DNA from 3 places in the Klebsiella sp. PK01 genome. Region 2 is predicted to be linked to each of the others. Evidence: predicted binding sites of a transcription regulator. Region 2 holds the regulator's gene; each other region holds the start of a gene.
The links. Region 2 encodes Fur, which represses iron uptake genes when iron is present. Its sites were predicted from a motif close to ATAATAATGAGAACNACTATCAA; they were not measured.

Region 1 (4,756 bases), on a different contig from region 2:
AGCGCGGTACGCACGGTGATGCCTTCGGTGACTTCGCCCTTGATACCCCATTCGATATTGTCGCTGGTCTCGGTTTTCAGATCGTTGTTGCCGATTAGCGCGTACTGCTGGCTGCCGGCATAGCTGGAGCCCAGGTTCCACGAACCATACAGCTGGCTGGCATTCGGGAACTGCGCGCCGCGCTGGTACTGCAGATAGGTCATCAGCCGCGGCGTAATGTCGTACTGGAACGCCAGTGACGGCAGCACTTGGGTATCGCTGTTTTTACCATACAGATTCGCCACCGACGATTCGGTGAGCACGCTGCTGTTGGCGCTAAGATCGGACAGATCTTCCGGTTTAGTCGACTGATGCGTCACGCGTACGCCGGGAATAATCGCGAAATTGTGGCTATCGAGATCGAAGTTGATCTTATCCTGCACGTAGCCGCCGAGGGTGTAGCTGCGGCTGTCTGCTTCCGGCTGCATAATTTCGCTGTAGACGCTGGGGATCGGCGACTGGCTAAACGGCCGCTGGGTTTTGGTCGTGCTGGCATTAAAACCGGCGCTCAGGTCGTGACGGCCGATGCTTTTCGCGAGCGCGGTCTGCAGGCCCCAGGTATCGGTATCGTAGTCGGAATTGACCGTCTGCATTTTGCGGGTGACGCTATCCGGCATCCAGGTCCAGTCGTGAGCCTCGGTATGCTGGTAGTAAACCTTGGTCGAGACGCTGTCGATGTAATCGTTCATCGGCGTCCAGTCGTCCTTCAGGCTCAACCCCCAGCGCCGCGTCTGGTTGGTCTGGTTGGCGGTACCGATCACGCTGTTACCGCTGGAGTCCCACGAATCGAAGTGGCTGTGGTTGGTCTTGTGATAGTAGTCGAAGGTGCTGGTGAACTTATGTTCATCGTTCGGCTGCCAGATGCCGGAGGCCATAAACGCGTCAGAGTGCCAGTTTGCCGGGTAAGCGTCGACGGTACCGCTGTTGTTCTCGGTTTCCTGGCCATCGCGGCGGCTGTAGACGAAAATGCCGCGCAGCGTTTCATCGCCGCCGGCGACGGTGACGCCGTTATGCCAACTGCGGTCGGAAGAGTCGTAGCCGCTCTGGTAGCCAAAGGCGCTGGTTTTGTCCGGGCGCAGATAGTCATCCGCCGATTTCGGGCGGAAGGAGACGTTGCCGCCGATTGAGCTGTTAGCGGTCTCGGTTGAGGTGGCGCCCGACTGAATATCCACGCTGCCGTACATATAGGGGTCGATATAATCGCGGCCAATGCCAAAGGTGTTGAGGCCGGAACGGCCGACGTAGCCGCGGCCGGTGGCGTTCGGCTGGGCAATGCCGTCAACATCGATGCCGACGCGGTTACTTTCAAGACCGCGGATGTTGTAGCCGGTATAGCCGCCGCGATCGAAACCGCTTTTACCGTTGCCGGAACCGCCGCTGGCGCCGGTGGCGCTGATGAGGGGTTCATAGCGCATGATTGAGCCGAAGTCGTTGGCGCCTTTGTCCTGCAGTTCCTGCGCGCTCACCGAGTGCTCGCTGCCGGCTTTCAGCTGTGGGGCCGGGGCGGTCACCACCATCTGTTCCGCGCTATCCGTCGTGTTATCCTGGGTCACGGCCGCGATAGCGGCATTCTGCGCGATTGCTGCGAGCAGAGAAGTCGCCAGCAGGCTTTTCTTACGCCATGCTGCTGATTGAGTCGATTTGTACATTAGTAGCCACGCCTTGATAATTATTAGTATCGGCTCACGCGTTACTTCCAGAGTGCAGGTTGGTCCGTGTTTTCCCTGGCGGACAGTGGTATTCCTGATTTAGTAATTGCGAATGGTAATGATAGGTATTATCGTTTGCAACAAAATATTTACCTATACCCTAAATAATTCGAGTTGCAGGCAGGCGGCGACGCAGAGAATCCCCTGGAGCTTACTCAAATAAGTGACTGGGGTGAGCGAGGAAGCCAACGCACATGCAACTTGCAGTCTGACGGGTATATTCTGCATTTTGTTTACATTCCTTCGGACGGGAGCAACACAACATGACTCATAAAGCGGCGGTTACCATAACCTACTGTTCCCAATGCAACTGGATGCTGCGCGCCAGCTGGATGGCCCAGGAGCTGCTGCATACCTTTAGTACCGATATCGCTTCGGTCACGCTGGTGCCCGGTACCGGCGGCATTTTTACGGTGAGCGTCGATGAGGCGCTCATCTGGGAGCGCAAGCAGGACGGCGGTTTTCCGGATGCGGCCGAGCTGAAACGGCGGGTGAGAGACGTCTGCTTCCCGGAAAAAGCGCTGGGGCATGTGGATAATGCCGGGAAGCAGGTCTAAAACGGCTGGCTGTGATTAACGTCCTAGCTCAACGTTGACCAGCACGCTTTGTCGGCGGGTGCGGATAATGGATACCGCCTCTTCCAGTACGCCGGGGAGATCTTCCGCCAACGAAACTGTCAGCGCAGCCGCGCGGCTGGAGGCGGCGAGGGCGGCGAAATCTGGCGACGACGAGAACGCGGTGGCCGGGATAGCGTTCATTTTAGCGGCATAGCCGTCGGGATAGAGCGCCCGGGTGCCGCCCGCCACCGCTCCCCAGCCGCCATTGTTGCCGACCACCACCAGCACGGGGAGCTTCATCACTTCCGCGATGTGGTGGCACACCGCCGGATTGGCAAAGAGATAGGAGCCGTCGCCCACGGCGGCGATGATAAGCTCACCCCGCCGGGCGAGCTGCAGCCCCAAGGCGATGGGCAACGCTTCACCCAGACCGCCCGCCAGCGCTTCCTGGTAATAACTGTCCGCCTGAGTCAGGCCGGCAAACTGCGGCATTGTTGTCAGTTCGGAGACGATCTTCCCCTGGTGTTGGTTGGCAAGCTGACCCAGGCAATAGCTCAGCCAGGGTTTGCCAATCGCTCCTTTTTGGCCGGCGTGGAGGAGGGCTTCACGTTGGTCCTTCGCGTGTTGTATCAGGCTAAGCACATGCTTTTCACGTTCAGCCACCTGCTGTTGCTTCGCCGCCACAAGCGGCTGGAGCGCCTCTTGTAAAAGTTCGAATACCTCGTCGGTTTCTCCGGCCAGATTGATATCGGCGCGATAGCCGCGGACGGGGTAGCGGGAAAAAAGCGGATCGGGGCCGATCTGGATCACCTTACAGCTTTCGTTGCAGCGGCTTTCTTCGATGATCCACGGGGCCTGTGAGTCGATAATGATGATGACGTCGGCAGCGGAAAGCCAGCCTTTGGGATCGCTGCCGGCCAGCATAGGATTGTCGCTGCTAAGGGTGACTTCAGTACCCCAGTATTCCACCACCGGAATAGCCCACTCCTTAACCAGGGTATTGAGCCGCGCAAAGCCACCAGACGTTCTTGCGCCGCGCTGGGCGAAGATGACCGGCTGTCTGGCATTGGCTATCGCATCGGCGGCGCTGGCAATATCCGCCCGCGTTGGCGCATAGCGGACCGGCTGCTGGGTGGGGGAGGCATAAAGCGCTTGTTCATCGATGGTGAACGTTTCGCATAGCGGCTCGCGGGGCAGGCTCAAATACACCGGCCCCTTTGGCAATGAACGGGCTATCGCCCATGCTCTGTCAACATGCTCGCCGACCTGATCGGCAATGCGTAATTCGAAGTCCCATTTCACCGACTCACGAATGAGCGCCGCCTGATCGCGCATCTCCTGGCCGTAGCCAATCGGCGTGTTGCGACAACCAAAGTGTGAATGCTCGCTAATCGGCGTGCGTCCGCCAAAAATCAGCACCGGAATATTGCTGTTGGCCAGATTGATAACGCCGCAGGCGGCATTGGCCAGGCCTACGTTGGTGTGGACCATGACGGCCTGCACTTTCCCGCTCCCGAGATAATAGCCGTGGGCCATGCCGATGGCGGCGTTCTCGTGGGGACATATCACCAGCTCCGGTACCTGTTGTCCCGTGGCGCGCATTTTGGCCCACGCTTCAATAACCGGGGGATAATCGGTACCCGAATTAATAAAAATATAGGCCACGTCGAGGGCCTGAAGCCGGTGCAGTAATAATTCAGCGGCCGATACAGTGATAGAAGTCATATTCTCTCCGGATTAACGCGATGTTATCGCCGTGATTAAAAGGTCAGGAAAATAAATGCGCCCATCGTAATGATGGAAGTAATAATACTTAGCGCCATGGTCGAGGCCATTTCTTGCTCGCCGGACTTATATTGCATGGCGATAATAATGGCGATCGAACCCACAGGAATCGCCATCGTTAATACCACTTGTTTTATTTGCTCCATGCTGAAACCCATTTTTAACAAAATGAGGTAGCAGGCGCCGGGCACCAGAATATTACGAGCGATGACGGTAATAATGGTGGCTGAGGTGATGACAATGCTGCGAGTATAAAGCACGATGCCTGCGGCAAACAGCGCCAGTCCGCCGGAGGCCTTACCCAGCAGCCCTAGCGACATTGATACAGTTTCAGGAATATGAATATCCATTAATACTAATATCAGCGCGACAACCGGCGACCATACCACCGGCTGCTTGATGGCGTTGATCACCCGCGTGGTAAAAGAGATATTCTGGCTTTTATCCCCCGTTGCAACGGACATCAGAATCATCACCAGCGGAAGCTGGAAGACATTTTGCGTAATACTGGAAACAGTAATTAATGAGGCGCTGACGGTGCCGAATAAAAAAGCCAGTACCGAGGTGCCAATGAAGGGAACGGCCGGCGAGCCGATGGCCAGAGCCTGTAAAGTACTGAGCGCCAGGGAGCGTTTGCAGATATAACGGGCAATAACTAAAGGAATA
Region 2 (4,756 bases):
CCGCCAGCAGGCGGCGCAGGTGATGCGCGAGCATATAAATGAAGAAGGCGTCATTCAGTTTCTGCTGAAATCCTTTGTCGACGGCGCGTGGCGCTTCAACGTGCCGGCGCTGTGGGATCAATACCCGCATATTGTCGGCTGGGAAACGGTGCCAGCCTGGCCGCACCCGGCGCAATTTATTCCCGGCGGCAACTCCCCTTATGTTACCGATGAATACCGCGACGCGCTGCTGGCGCAATTCCCGCAGGCCCGCGCTCACGTCATTGCCGGCGCCGGACACTGGGTGCATGCGGAAAAACCCGAGGCGGTTTTACGCGCAATTCGCCGTTATCTGAGCACAATTGAAGCCTGAGTGGCTAAAAAACGCCCGACCGCGCGGCATAATGCCCGCGGTCGTTGGCGCGGCGGTTCGCCTGATGTATTATGGCGCGCTATCTGCGCCGGCTATAGCCCGGCAGCTTGTTTCCCCGAAGTCACTCTGAATCATGGCAAAAGAACAAACGGACCGAACGACATTAGATTTGTTCGCAAATGAGCGTCGCCCGGGTAGACCGAAAACCAATCCGCTTTCGCGCGATGAACAACTGCGCATCAACAAACGCAATCAGCTCAAACGCGATAAAGTTCGCGGCTTGAAGCGCGTTGAGTTGAAGCTCAACGCCGATGCGGTCGACGCGCTTAATGAGCTGGCGGAAGCCCGCAACATGAGCCGCAGCGATCTTATCGAAGAGATGCTGATGCACCAACTGGCCTGCCTGCGTAACCAGGGCGAAGTCTGAAAAACGCAAAAAAATCGCTTTCATGTAGCAGAGTGTGCACCAGGACGTTATTGCTGTTTCCGCGCCCTTCCCTGTTCTGCTATGATTGCCGTTAACTGTAGGCATAATGCCACTACCACATCATTAAGTTTCAAGAGGTTATTTTACTCATGGCAATCATCGGCATCTTTTTTGGCAGCGACACCGGCAACACCGAAAATATTGCAAAAATGATCCAAAAGCAGCTCGGTAAAGACGTTGCTGAAGTTCACGACATTGCCAAGAGCAGCAAAGAAGATCTGGAAAGCCACGATATTCTGCTGCTCGGCATCCCAACCTGGTACTACGGCGAAGCGCAGTGCGACTGGGACGACTTCTTCCCGACGCTGGAAGAGATCGACTTCAACGGTAAGCTGGTAGCCGTGTTTGGCTGCGGCGACCAGGAAGATTACGCAGAATACTTCTGCGATGCGCTGGGCACCATTCGTGACATCATTGAACCGCGCGGCGCAACCATCGTTGGCCACTGGCCGACCGCGGGCTACCACTTTGAAGCTTCTAAAGGCCTGGCAGACGACGATCACTTCGTAGGTCTGGCGATTGATGAAGACCGTCAGCCGGAACTGACCAACGAGCGCGTTGAGAAGTGGGTGAAGCAGATTTCCGAAGAGCTGCATCTGGAAGAAATCAAAAACGCCTAAGAATCAAACAGCGCAGCTATTAAGCTGCGCTGAATTAATAGATAAAAGCAATCAAACTAATAGCTACAAGTTTTTAACTTTTCATCACATATCTGTACAATGTCCTCTGATTCCACGAGGTCACGTGACACAGTTTGTAGCTGGTAATTCGTTTTTGACAGCTTACAAGGCGCGATGGTTGCAGTTTTCATTTCAGAGTTGCAGCTCTATAATGAGACGCATTACATCGGGTGATTCTCTGTATTGCTTCCCTTTGAAGGAAGCCGATCTTTAGCAACAGGACAGATTCCGCATGACTGACAACAATATCGCATTAAAGAAGGCTGGCCTGAAAGTCACACTTCCCCGACTGAAAATTCTGGAAGTGTTGCAGGAACCGGATAACCATCACGTCAGTGCGGAAGATTTATATAAACGCCTGATCGATATGGGTGAAGAGATTGGTCTGGCTACCGTTTACCGCGTGCTGAACCAGTTCGACGATGCAGGCATCGTGACTCGTCACAACTTCGAAGGCGGTAAATCCGTATTCGAGCTGACTCAGCAGCACCACCACGATCACCTGATTTGCCTCGATTGCGGCAAAGTGATCGAGTTCAGCGATGATTCTATCGAATCCCGCCAACGTGAAATTGCTGCGCAACACGGCATCCGCTTAACCAACCACAGCCTGTACCTGTACGGCCACTGTGCGGAAGGCGACTGCCGCGAAGATGAACATGCCCACGATGCGGTGAATAAATAATTTCCCGTCTCGTTTGTCGTAAAAAGCCAACCTCAAGGTTGGCTTTTTTATGGGCGAAATCCGCCGGCATGCGTATTCTGTCAGAGCATAACGCCTTGTACGGAGAGTCAATATGGAGCTGCGCCAGCTACGCTATTTTGTCCGCATTGTGGAAACCGGCAGTATGGGCCGCGCCGCGCTCGATCTGAATATTGGCGTCTCTGCGCTCAGCCAGCAAATGGCGCGTCTGGAAAATGAACTCGCTATCCGCCTGCTGCAACGGACTTCGCGCGGCGTAATGCCCACCAGCGCCGGCCTCGCCTTTTACTCGCAGGCGCAACTGGCGCTGCGCCATGCTGACGATGCAATTCTCGCCGCGCGTGAAGCGCGCCTTTCCGGTCACGTCAGCGTCGGTATGGCGCCGAGCACCGCTTCTGTACTGGGCGTACCTTTTATCAACGCCATGCGCGAAAGCTACGCCGACGTCCGCCTGCACCTGGTGGAGAGCCTCTCCGGCAATCTGGAACGGATGATCAACACCCGCCAGCTCGATTTAGCCATCGTTTTCCAGAAAGAGAAGATCCTGCGCTGGAGCGCCCGACCCATTCTTGAGGAACGTCTGTTCCTGATTGGCGCCCATGACGTGCTGGCGCCGCTGCCCGGCGATAGCATCTCCCCGAACCAACTGGCCGCCATCCCGCTGATTATGCCAAGCCAGGGGCATGGCCTGCGCGGCAGGCTGGACGCTATTTGCCAGGAGCACGCCATCAACGTTGACGTGGTGGCTGAAATCGATGGCCTGGCCCTGCTGATGCGCGCCGTTCGTGACGGGCTCGGCGCCACGCTGCAGCCGGGCGCGGCGATTTCTCATCTCGACAGCCAGGCGCTAAGAGTGATCGGCGTCGATAATCCGGTACTTAGCCGACCGAATTTTCTGGTCAGTCTTTCCGATGACGAACTCACCCCGGCAGGCCTTGCGGCACGGGTAATGCTGGCAAAAGTCATGCGCCAGCTAGTTGAATCCGGCAACTGGCCGGGCGCCAGCCTTTACACACACTAAACCCCCCTTTAGCTTCACGCCATAGCGCCTGCCGCCCCCTGCACCTTACATTTCCATTACAAATTTAACAATTAGTCAAAGCGTAATGGAGCCGATAATGGTGGATGTACTGGTGATTGGCGGCGGCAACGCCGCGTTATGCGCCGCCTTAACCGCCCGGGAAGCAGGCGCATCCGTACTGCTGCTGGAAGCCGCGCCGCGGGAATGGCGGGGCGGTAACTCTCAGCACACGCGTAATCTGCGTTGTATGCACGATGCGCCGCAGGATGTCTTAGTCGACAGCTATCCGGAAGAAGAATACTGGCAGGATCTGCTGCGCGTTACCGACGGCAATACCAACGAAGCGCTGGCCCGTCTGGTGATCCGCACCTCGTCGCACTGTCGGGACTGGATGCGCCGCCATGGCGTTAACTTTCAACCGCCGTTATCCGGCGCCCTGCACGTCGCCCGCACTAACGCCTTTTTTATGGGCGGCGGCAAAGCCCTGGTCAATGCCTATTACCGCAGCGCCGAACAGATGGGCGTACAGATCCGCTATAACACCCCGGTACAGGCGCTTGAATTACGTGATGGCGAATTCGTCGCCGCGCTGGCAGGCACTGAGCGGATCGCCGCTAAAACCTGCGTGCTCGCCGCCGGCGGTTTTGAATCTAACCGCGAGTGGCTGCGCGAAGCCTGGGGGCAAAATGAGCGCGGCGAATGGCCTGCAGACAACTTTCTCATCCGCGGCACCCGTTTTAATCAGGGAGTGCTGCTCAAATTTATGATCGATGCCGGGGCCGATATCATCGGCGATCCTTCACAGTCGCACTGCGTCGCCATTGACGCCCGGGCGCCGCTCTATGACGGCGGCATCTGTACCCGCGTCGACTGCGTGTCGCTGGGGGTGGTGGTGAACCGCGATGCCGAGCGCTTTTATGATGAAGGGGAAGATTTCTGGCCCAAACGTTACGCCATCTGGGGCCGTCTGGTCGCCCACCAGCCGGGGCAAATCGGCTATTCGATCATCGACAGCAAAGCCGTTGGACAATTTATGCCGCCGGTATTTCCGGGCGCCCAGGCCAATACCATCGCAGAACTGGCGCGCCAATTGGGGCTGGACGGCGAACGTTTGTCACAGACCATCGCCAGCTACAATGCCGCCTGTACGCCAGGCCAGTTCGACCATACCCGTCTTGATAACTGCACCACCTCCGGCCTGACGCCGCCGAAGACCCACTGGGCGCGGCCTATCGATACGCCGCCTTATTATGGTTATGCCCTGCGTCCAGGGATCACCTTCACCTACCTCGGGCTGTACGTCAATCAACACGCCGCCGTCCACTTTGCCGGTAAGCCGAGCCGCAACCTGTTTGTCGCCGGCGAAATGATGGCCGGCAACGTACTGGGCAAAGGCTATACCGCCGGCGTAGGCATGTCGATTGGCACCACATTCGGCCGCATTGCCGGTCAGCAAGCCGCCCTGGCGGCACAGCAGGAGAAACATCATGAAGTCGCTTGAAAAGCTGATCAT
Region 3 (4,756 bases), on a different contig from region 2:
GACCTTATCAATCAGGCTACCGGCGCTTTCGCCAAGCGAGGTCACCATGAAAATGGTCGGGATGACGATAATCAGCAGGCCGAATAATACCAATATAGTTGATGCCAGCCCCTGTCGCCCGCCGATACGTCGCGCGATGTGTTGATGTAAAGGGTAGAGGGTGACGGCCAGGATCAGCGCCCATAGCATCATGTTCAGGAACGGCGAGAAGACGGTAAAGCAGAAGGAGGCCAGCGCCAGTATCAAGCCGAACTTAATAAACATATCGAGAAAGCGGGTGACAATTCTTTTCTCAATATTAGCTAACTCATTATTTTCTATCATGAATTATTCCAGTTGTTATTTTACGCGGCCGCCAGGCCAGTTAAAAACGCTCAACTATAGAGAAGTCTTTGAAATAAAAAACGCAGGAAATAATTTAAAAAAGAATTTCGCCCAGGCTGTGTTTATCAGTGTAGAACAAAAGAAAATACGCCGTATCGCCAGAGAGTAATGTTCGCGCTGCTCTTGCTAATTCACTGAAAATACGCTGATATCTGGGTACAAAAAACAATGAGGATAGCAAATGAAATTACCCCAAACCGCCGCGGCGCTGATCGTTGCCGCACTGTTGACAGGATGCGTGGCGCCATCCGAGAAAAGCGCCGCGCGCGTTGATAATAACGTCTGCCCGGCGGACAACGCGATGGTGCAAACCACCCTTTATTTCGGCCTTAGCCGGCCAGCGGGGAAAGATATTACCGCCCAGGAGTGGCAGCAGTTTGTCGACCGCGATGTGACGCCGCGTTTTCGCGATGGCCTGACGGTTTTTGATGCCCGCGGCCAGTGGTTAGGTAACAATGGCACAGTGGCCCGCGAGTCCAGTAAGGCGCTGATGCTGATTCACAGCAATGATGCGAAAAGTGAGCAGGGGATTGAAGCGCTGCGTAATACGTATAAGACGCGATTCGCCCAGGAGTCCGTTATGCGCGTTGATCAGCCGGTGTGCGTACATTTCTGACGAACAGGGCGGGGAGAGCCCCCGCCCGACGAGTTACAGCACCAGCCCGGCAAAACTGGCGGACAGCAGGCTAACCAGCGTCGCGCCATAGACCAGACGCAGGCCGAAGCGGGAAACGGTGTTGCCCTGTTGCTCGTTAAGCCCTTTAATCGCCCCGGCAATGATGCCAATGGAGGCGAAGTTGGCGAACGAGACGAGAAACACGGAAAGGATCCCTAGCCCGCGCGGCGTCATGCTGGCGGCAATTTTCTGCAGCTCGATCATCGCCACGAATTCGTTAGCGACCAGCTTGGTGGCCATAATACTCCCGGCATTTAGCGCGTCGCTTAATGGAATACCCACCAGCCACGCCAGCGGATAAAACACGTAACCGAGAATTTGCTGGAAGCTTAGGCCGAAAATGGTCGCAAATAACGCATTAACGGCGCTAATCAGGGCGATAAAACCGATTAGCATCGCCAGAATAATCATCGCCACCTTAAAGCCCGCCAGGATATATTCGCCCAGCATTTCAAAGAAACTCTGCGATTCATGCATCTTTTCAAGCTTTATTTCAGCTTCGCTGCCGGGGCGCGTAGGGTTAATAATCGACAGCACAATAAAGGTGCTGAACATATTAAGAATCAACGCCGCCACCACGTATTTCGCATCAAGCATGGTCATATAGGCGCCGACGATCGACAGCGATACCGTTGACATGGCGGTCGCCGCCATCGTGAACAGGCGACGCGGAGAGAGGTCCCCGAGTACGCCTTTGTAAGCAATAAAGTTTTCCGACTGGCCGAGGATCAGCGAGCTGACGGCATTGAATGATTCCAGCTTGCCCATGCCGTTCACCTTCGACAGCAGGGTGCCGATCAGACGAATAAAGATCGGCAGAATACGCCAGTGTTGCAGAATACCTATCAGCGCGGAAATAAAGACGATTGGACACAGTACGCCGAGGAAAATAAAGGCCAGCCCTTTTTCACCCATCCCGCCAAATACGAAGTTGGTCCCTTCAGCGGCGAACCCGAGTAACGAGGCAAAAAAGCCTGAAATATTTTTCACTACCCATAACCCGCTTTCGGCGTGAAGGAAAAAGAAAGCCAGGGTGATTTCAATAATAATTAACTGCAGAATGTAGCGAATGCGGATTTTTTGACGGTCATAGCTGGCAAGCCAGGCGAGGGCGAGAATAACCGCCAGCGCCAGCAGGAAATGCAAAATTTGAGTCATGTTATTTATTTCGCAGATAAATCAGGACCGCCATTTAGCCACAGCGCTACGGTCCGGTAAATATGCGACATAAAAAATCATGCTATTTGCCATTTTAATGCTTAGCTGGTGAGATATTTTCGTAAGTGACTATTTTGTAGCGATTAATTTACAACTTGTCATCATTCCCTGAACATTTCGCTTGTGTTTCTCATTGTTGTAATGATAATCACTATCATAAATATTTACCTATCTTTGCATCCGTTGACTGCGGTTCACATTTAAGGGTTTCGGCATGTTTGTTCCATTTCTCATCATGTTACGCGAAGGGCTGGAAGCCGCGCTGATTGTCAGCCTGATTGCCAGCTATTTAAAACGAACCCAGCGCGGCAGCTGGATCGGCGTCATGTGGATTGGCGTATTCCTCGCGGCGGCGCTCTGTCTCGGGTTGGGGATTTTTATCAACGAGACCACCGGAGAATTTCCGCAGCGCGAGCAGGAACTGTTTGAAGGCATCGTGGCGGTGATAGCGGTATTTATCCTCACCTGGATGGTGTTCTGGATGCGTAAAGTGTCGCGCAACGTCAAACAACAGCTGGAGCAGGCGGTGGATAACGCGCTACAGCGCGGGAATAACCACGGCTGGGCGCTGGTGATGATGGTGTTTTTTGCGGTTGCCCGCGAAGGCCTGGAGTCGGTTTTTTTCCTGCTGGCGGCATTCCAGCAGGATGTGGGCATCTGGCCGCCGCTGGGGGCGATGCTCGGGCTGGCGACGGCGGTAGTATTAGGTTTCCTGCTTTACTGGGGCGGTATCCGTCTTAATCTCGGCGTGTTCTTCAAATGGACCAGTCTGTTTATCCTGCTGGTGGCGGCTGGTCTGGCCGCCGGGGCGATTCGCGCCTTCCACGAGGCGGGATTGTGGAATTACTTCCAGAATGTCGCCTTTGACCTTAGCAACGTGGTATCGACGCATACGCTGTTCGGCACGCTGCTGGAAGGCATCTTTGGTTATCAGGAGACGCCCACCGTCAGTGAAGTGGCGGTTTATCTCCTCTATTTGATCCCGGCGCTGGTGTGCTTTGCCTTGCCGCCGGGCAGCAAAACGACAGCATCGCGAGCCGCGTAATTCAGGCGCCGCTGATTAATATAGTTACAACATACTTTTCGAAAGGGATGGTCATGATGATTCATTTTCGCCGTACTGCGCTGCAGTTAACCGTCGCCGCGCTGTTCAGTTCCGCCTTTTACGCTCAGGCTGCGGATATTCCGCAGGTCAAAGTTACCGTCAACGATAAGCAGTGCGAACCTATGCAGGTAACGGTGAAGGCGGGTAAAACCCAGTTCATCATCCAGAACCACAGCCAGAAAGCGCTGGAGTGGGAGATCCTGAAAGGGGTAATGGTGGTCGAGGAGCGGGAAAACATCGCGCCAGGATTCACGCAAAAATTGACGGCTAACCTGCAGCCGGGCGAATACGATATGACCTGTGGCCTGCTGACTAACCCGAAAGGTAAGCTGATTGTCACCGGTGAAACCAGCAAAGATGCGGCGAAAGCCGATGCGGTGCTGAGTCTTGGCGAGGCGATTACTGCCTATAAAGCCTACGTCACCGCGGAGACAGCGCAGCTGGTTAGCGGTACTAAAGCCTTTACCGATGCGGTAAAAGCCGGTGATATCGAGAAAGCGAAGGCGCTGTATGCCCCGACCCGGCAGCACTACGAGCGCATCGAACCGATTGCCGAACTGTTCTCCGACCTCGACGGCAGCATTGACGCCCGTGAAGATGATTTCGAGAAAAAAGCCGAAGACCCGAAATTTACCGGCTTCCACCGTCTGGAAAAAGCGCTGTTTGGCGATAACAGCGTGAAGGGAATGGAAAACTATGCCGAACAGTTGAACAGCGATGTGCTGGAACTGCAAAAACGCATTAGCGAGCTGGCCTTCCCGCCGTCGAAAGTGGTAGGCGGCGCGGCGGGGCTGATTGAAGAAGTGGCGGCCAGCAAAATTAGCGGCGAAGAAGATCGTTACAGCCATACCGACCTGTGGGACTTCCAGGCCAATATCGACGGCGCACAGAAAATCGTCGACCTGCTGCGCCCGCAGCTGCAAAAGGATAATAGCGCGCTGCTGGCCAAAGTTGACGCCAACTTCAAAAAAGTTGATGCCATCCTTGCTAAATACCGTACGAAAGACGGTTTCGAGACCTATGACAAGCTCACCACCGCTGACCGTAATGCGCTGAAAGGGCCGATCACGACGCTGGCAGAAGATCTGGCTCAACTGCGCGGAATTTTGGGCCTGGATTAATTCGATGACACAACAGAAACCACGCGACGTGAATGAACCGTCACGTCGCCGCTTACTGAAGGGGATCGGCGCGCTTGGCGGCGCGCTGGCCATCAGCGGCGGTTGCCCGATGGCGCAGGCGGCGAAAGCGGAAAGCTCCCCCGGCACGCTCGCTCCGGATGCGCGTCAGGAAAAACAGCCATTTTATGGCCCGCATCAGGCGGGCATCCTGACGCCGCAGCAGGCCTCGATGATGCTGGTGGCGTTTGATGT

Region 1: AC22LX_RS10340 (TonB-dependent receptor domain-containing protein) is a predicted target of Fur. The motif match lies at 1,801-1,823, and genes of this name have one in related genera.
Region 3: efeU (iron uptake transporter permease EfeU) is a predicted target of Fur. The motif match lies at 2,420-2,442, and genes of this name have one in related genera.

Annotation. Positions count from the first base shown of each region.
Region 1 covers NZ_JBYEZM010000003.1:144,602-149,357, reverse strand. The annotation lists gene AC22LX_RS10340 (TonB-dependent receptor domain-containing protein) at 1-1,688, opposite strand, end outside; gene AC22LX_RS10335 (Rdx family protein) at 2,012-2,305, shown strand; gene AC22LX_RS10330 (thiamine pyrophosphate-requiring protein) at 2,321-4,030, opposite strand; gene AC22LX_RS10325 (AEC family transporter) at 4,066-4,756, opposite strand, start outside.
Region 2 covers NZ_JBYEZM010000004.1:483,704-488,459, reverse strand. The annotation lists gene ybfF (esterase) at 1-352, shown strand, start outside; gene ybfE (LexA regulated protein) at 486-779, shown strand; gene fldA (flavodoxin FldA) at 929-1,459, shown strand; gene fur (ferric iron uptake transcriptional regulator) at 1,752-2,204, shown strand; gene tcuR (tricarballylate utilization LysR family transcriptional regulator TcuR) at 2,317-3,243, shown strand; gene tcuA (FAD-dependent tricarballylate dehydrogenase TcuA) at 3,341-4,744, shown strand; gene tcuB (tricarballylate utilization 4Fe-4S protein TcuB) at 4,731-4,756, shown strand, end outside.
Region 3 covers NZ_JBYEZM010000010.1:3,002-7,757, reverse strand. The annotation lists gene AC22LX_RS22770 (AI-2E family transporter) at 1-324, opposite strand, end outside; gene AC22LX_RS22765 (DUF3574 domain-containing protein) at 566-1,000, shown strand; gene AC22LX_RS22760 (NupC/NupG family nucleoside CNT transporter) at 1,034-2,218, opposite strand; gene efeU (iron uptake transporter permease EfeU) at 2,493-3,323, shown strand; gene efeO (iron uptake system protein EfeO) at 3,377-4,504, shown strand; gene efeB (iron uptake transporter deferrochelatase/peroxidase subunit) at 4,509-4,756, shown strand, end outside.